Linked DNA regions of Cycloclasticus pugetii PS-1. The protein of the gene in region 1 binds, or shares a complex with, the protein of each later gene. Links are inferred from orthologs where the notes say so. Each region holds a gene or a part of one and is shown on either strand. Other genes may lie near its edges.

The links. Proteins that work in one complex are often made in the same cells at the same time.
Region 2: the proteins of dinB (region 1) and dnaN are in contact, whole or in part, in a solved structure (PDB 1OK7), measured with the Escherichia coli proteins. The link is inferred for Cycloclasticus pugetii PS-1 from one-to-one orthologs.

Annotation. Positions count from the first base shown.
Region 1 is NZ_ARVU01000001.1:979,650-982,652, forward strand. What follows is about bases 9-2,995. They hold dinB (DNA polymerase IV), read right to left. Parts: upstream 2,058-2,995; coding sequence 960-2,057; downstream 9-959. Other genes in these bases: gltX (glutamate--tRNA ligase), read left to right, coding at 9-550; CYCPU_RS0104780 (putative quinol monooxygenase), read left to right, coding at 2,594-2,887. In the rest of the region: more of gltX, read left to right, coding at 1-8. UniProt on the Escherichia coli protein: Poorly processive, error-prone DNA polymerase involved in translesion repair and untargeted mutagenesis. Copies undamaged DNA at stalled replication forks, which arise in vivo from mismatched or misaligned primer ends.
Region 2 is NZ_ARVU01000001.1:883-3,668, reverse strand. Bases 1-2,770 are described here. They hold dnaN (DNA polymerase III subunit beta), read right to left. Parts: upstream 2,051-2,770; coding sequence 950-2,050; downstream 1-949. Other genes in these bases: dnaA (chromosomal replication initiator protein DnaA), read right to left, coding at 2,223-2,770; recF (DNA replication/repair protein RecF), read right to left, coding at 1-925. Also shown: more of dnaA, read right to left, coding at 2,771-2,786. UniProt on the Escherichia coli protein: Confers DNA tethering and processivity to DNA polymerases and other proteins. Acts as a clamp, forming a ring around DNA (a reaction catalyzed by the clamp-loading complex) which diffuses in an ATP-independent manner freely and bidirectionally along dsDNA.

The DNA.
Region 1 (3,003 bases):
CAATAGAACCGCCTCAACATTCAATACAGAGAAACTACTTTGGATTAATCAACAATACATTATAAATAGTGACCCTAAGCGGTTGGTTGAGCCATTAAGTGAACAATTAGTAGCGCAAGGTTGTGATGTGGATAAGGGACCATCTATTATAGAGCTTGTAAAAACACAGCAAGAGCGCGCTAAAACATTAAAAGAAATGGCCGAAAAAAGTCTTATGTTTTATAATAACTATGAGGCGTTTGATGAAAAAGCAGCTAAAAAGAATTTAAAGGCAGCTAGTTTAGAACCCTTAGAAATGATGTTAGCAACATTTGAAGCGTTAGATGACTGGTCTAAAGAAAAGCTGCATGAGGTGATTATAAAAACGGCTGAAACTTTGGATTTAAAACTTGGAAAAGTTGCGCAGCCATTACGTGTTGCATTATCAGGTACATCAGTTTCACCAGCATTAGATGCAACGCTTTTCTTGTTGGGGAAAGAAACCTGTATAAAAAACATCAAAAGAGGGATAGATTACATAAAAAATAGAATTCTTCTGCAAGAAGGCTAGACACTTAGTTAATCATTCAGTACAATTCGCGTCCTGCCAAGAGGGGCCATAGCTCAGCTGGGAGAGCGCAACACTGGCAGTGTTGAGGTCAGCGGTTCGATCCCGCTTGGCTCCACCATTTTTTTGGTGATAAAGTGATTTAGACGATTCACTTTTGTAGTAAATATAGACTTAGTCCCCATCGTCTAGAGGCCTAGGACACCGCCCTTTCACGGCGGTAACAGGGGTTCGAACCCCCTTGGGGACGCCATTTAAAAAACCGCTTACAGAAATGTAAGCGGTTTTTTTATGCGCGTAGATATTTCTCAGATTTAAACAGGCTAGAGTGCTTTAGTAGAAAGATTTTAATAAGGCAGTATTTGTGAGAAACAACAATAAATGCTGAAAGGAGCGGACCTAAAAGGAGGGGTTAGTTTAAATTAAACTCAAGTTGATCAGCGGGCCCATTTTTTGCTTTTTTATCGTTCATACTTTGTAAACCACTGGCACTGATGCCGACTAATCGAACACCTTGTTGACCAGCGTCAGTGCGAGAGAGTAATTCTGTGAGTATGTTGGGTATTTCAGGTAATTGAATAAAAATTTTAGTACTGCTGTACGAACGAGTCACTGATTTAAAATTTGCGTATTTTATTTTTACGGTGATTGTTTTAGCCATGAACTGCTGAGCTGCTAAATTATCGAAGACCTTTTGCGCTAATTGATTGAGTTTTTCAAGCAGTAAGGTTTTATCATAAACATCCGTTTTGAATGTTGTTTCTTTACCTAATGATTTTCGAATACGTGTGCTGCGTACAGGGCGATGGTCGATACCACGCGCGATTTGGAAAAAGTACTCGGCTGATTTACCAAAATGCTTAGTTAATTCGACAGAGCTTTTAGAGCGTAAATCACGGCCTGTTTTAATGCCTAATTTATTCATTTTTATCTCTGTGGCAGGGCCAACACCGTAAAAACTTCCAATAGGTAGGGTTGCTATAAACGCTTCGCCTTGTTCTGGTCTTATAACATACAGGCCATCAGGCTTATCCATATCAGAGGCTATTTTTGCCAAAAATTTATTGTATGAAACACCCGCTGATGCAATCAGCTGCGTTTCGGCTTTAATGTCATGTTTAATGGCTTCAGCGATCCGCGTTGCTGAGCCTTTATATTCGCTGCTATGGCTAACATCAAGATAGGCTTCATCAAGTGATAAGGGTTCAACGTCTGTGGCATAACGCCAGAATATTTCATGGATTATTTTTGATACGGCTTTATAGGCATCAAATCTAGGCGGAATAAATATAGCTTGTGGACAAAGTCTGTAAGCGCGTGAGCAGGGCATGGCAGAATGAATGCCAAATTGGCGTGCTTCGTAGCTACAAGCCGCTACCACACCACGACTATTGGGCTGGCCACCGACAATAACAGGTTTGCCTTGTAGTTCAGGCTGGTCACGCTGTTCAACGGAGGCAAAGAAGGCATCCATGTCGATATGGATAATTTTTCGTTGCAAAGGGGTCATTAACTCACATTATGCCGAGTTTTCTTTATTTTAAGATAGGCAAGGCGCATTGTAATAAATAAGCCAGCAATAAAGATAGTGATGCCTGTTATAGAACTGCGATTAAAGGGCCCCCGGAATGGAGAAAGTGTCTAAAGAGAAAAAAATAATGGAAATTGTAACAGAGCCATTTAGTGACGGTGTCTGCAAAAATTAAATCTAGCTTGATGGTGCAGGTGAAATTAGTTTTATAATCGTCGGGCGCGTTATTATATGGCTAATTATGTATCTGCGGTTTAAGTAAATAAGCGTAGGGCTTGTGTGGTTTATCTGTACGTTTATTATAGCTTTACTAATTTTTCAGCTATACATGATGGTGTCAACATGCTTTAGTGGCTGTGAACAGCTAGGCGGATTACGGATGGCTAGTTATGAGAAGTTTTGCTTGCATCTGCCATGCATAGCTCACTTTTCTGTTAGTATTTTTGGCGTCAGGTTATGTTGACTGTTGACCATTGATAGCAAACCAATAATGAAAATTAAAATAGGAGAAAATAATGTCTATAGATGTAACGCTGGATATGCACGTGAGTGCAGACAATCGTGAAACGTTATTGAATACACTGGAAGCTATTTTGCCAGATACACGGTCCTTTAAAGGTTGTCAGAGTATTGTTGTAACTTGCAATGATGATGACCCTTTAAATATTGTGCTACTTGAAAAGTGGGAAACACGTGCAGATCATGAAAGCTATGTTGCTTGGCGTGGAGAACGAGGAGATCTAAAAAAACTGGGTGCTCTGTTAACAGCGCCACCGGCTTCTACGTTTCTTTCAGCCTTAGATATATAAGCGTTATTAAAAAATAATAGACTGGAGCTAAAGAAGCTTCAGATAAATAAAAATGATACCTTTTCTAGGTATTAATACTCGATAGGGGCTGACCTTCAGCCCCAAACTTTTATAAT
Region 2 (2,786 bases), 980 kb from region 1 along the record:
CCCTATCAAGCTCAGCACCTAAATCATCCAATAACACACAAACCGACTTAGATACTCGATCACGCATTAACTTAATTTGCGCTAAATACATCGCAATGACCAGCAGTTTCATCTGCCCTCTGGATAAATAATCCTGTGCTAACCTTCCATTAACCAGAACCTTAATATCTGCTTTATGCGCGCCTGCTGTGGTGAAGCCATACAAGATATCTCGGTCCTTTGCTTTATTAAGCGCATCCTCAAACGATAAGCTTTTATCCCAGCCTTTTAAGTAATTTAAAGTAACCTCTGCATCACCAATAAACTGACAGGCAATACCTTTAAGTTCTTTATCTAACAATTCAAGATACTTCTCTCTTTCATGACTGACTATTGTACCGTATTCAATCAGTTTATTATTCCAAACAGTTAATGTATCTAATTGTTTGGTTTTCAATAACTTATTCCTCTGTTTCAATAAGTGGTTATATTGCTTCGATATATTCAAAAATGAGTGTTTCACGTGGAACACACCGGTATCAATAAAAGCCCTTCTATCAACCCCACCATTTTCTAATAATGTTTGGGATTCAGGCCTGATAAGGTGTGCATGAAACAGACGGGATAATTCAGAAGATTTTTTTTCTGATCGAGCATTTATCCTGATAATGGTTTTATGTTTGTTTTTTTTGATCGCTATCTTATGAGAAACGTTCACATAAGCTAATTGGGCAAAAACAATAAGGCTATCTTTATTGTGTGAGAGAACCTTAGTGATATTTTGCGTTCTAAAAGAGCGCGCCCTACTTAGTATGTAAAGCGACTCTAGAATTGATGTTTTTCCACTCCCGTTAGGCCCAACAATAATATTAAGCTTAGGAGATGGTTGGAATATTATATTTTCAATATTCCTAACATCTTTAATTTGAATATCGACTAAAGACAAGAAAAATAATTACAGTAAAAATGTTTATATACGCATTGGCATAATAATAAATTGACTTCTCTTATCTTCTGGGTTTTCAAGCAAGCAACTACTGTTTGTATCAGTAAAAGAAACTAACACATTATCCGATTCAATTACATTTAGGGCATCCATTAAATAACTTGAATTAAAGCCCATACTCATCTCATCACCATTGTAATCAACCACTACTTCTTCTTCGGCTTCATCCTGTTCAGGGTTATTAGCATTAATAGTCATTAATTGGTTTGATAAGTCTAAACGTATTCCTTTATATTTTTCATTGGATAAAATGGAAACACGAGATAAAGCGGATTTAAAAGATAACTTATTGATATTAAAGCTATGTTTACTTTGTTCAGGGACTACATTATTAAAATCAGGGAAGCGTCCATCAATCAACTTTGCATTAAGTTCAACATCACCCAACGAGAATTTAATACTGTTTTTAGCGATCTTTATCTCAACAGCACCTTCAAATTTATCCATTAGTCTGAGTAATTCTTGGGCTGCTTTTCTTGGAATGATAACCTGGTTAATGGATTGATTTTCATTATCAATTTTATTTTTAGATAGGGCTAGTCGATGACCGTCTGAGGCGACAGTTTGTAATTCACCATCAACAATTTCCATCATTAAACCATTTAGATAATAACGAACATCTTGTTGTGCCATACAAAAAATAGTTTTACTAAAGGCTTTTAATAAAACCTCTTGGTTAATGCTTATTTGATTTAGGTAACTTGATTCATCGAAAAGAGGGTATTCATCTGATGGCAGTGTCCTAAGTGTAAATCTGCTTTTGCCTGATTTAATAATAAGAACACCATCATTGAAAGATAAATTTAATTCACAGTGATCAGGTAAAGATCGACAGATGTCTAATAACTTTCTTGCAGGAATCGTTATATTAAAGCTATCTTCCCCTATCAATATGGATTTAGCGCTGACCTGTACTTCTAAATCTGTGCCTGTGAATTTGATCGTACCATTGTTAATCGATAAATAAACATTCGATAAAATCGGTAAGGTCTGTCTTTTTTCAATAACACCAAAAACCTTCTGTAATGGCTCTAATAGATCTTCTTTATTAATATTTAATTTCATATCTCTTAATACTTATTATGATTATAAGGAATTAAAAATCGGTTAGTATTTTTAATTATTAATTTTAAATCAATAACCTACGTTATTTTAAAAGGTGTTGTTAAATATAAAAACTATTGTGGATAACTTGTTTGTAAAAACATCTCAAATTTTATCCACAGCTTACACCTAATTAATGCGATAGGGTTCTTAACAGGTTAATATAATCTTCATCAATCAATTGATCAGAGTCTCTTAGCTCTTTTACTTTTCGCGTTGCGTGAAGAACGGTCGTATGGTCCCGGCCACCAAATTGATTCCCTATTTCTGGCAAGCTGTATTGAGTAAGTTCTTTTGCCAGAGCCATTGCTATTTGTCTTGGGCGAGCGATTGATCTTGTTCGTTTAGCAGACAATAAGTCAGATGTCCTTATTTTGTAGTACTCAGCAACCGTTTTTTGAATGTTATCAATGCTAATACGTTTGTTTTGTAGAGCAATCAAATCTCTGAGTGCTTCTTTAGTAAAATCTAAGGTAATAGGTTTACCGGTAAAGTTCGCATTTGCTAAAACTCTGCGTAAGGCCCCTTCTAGTTCTCTAACATTGGATTTAATTCTATTGCCCATAAAAAAAGCAACTTCATCAGCTAGGTCAACGCCACTTAACGCGGCTTTACTTTTTAAAATAGCCACCCGTGTTTCTAAGTCTGGCGGTTCAATGGGAATTGGTAAGCCCCAACCAAAACGAGATTTAAGTCG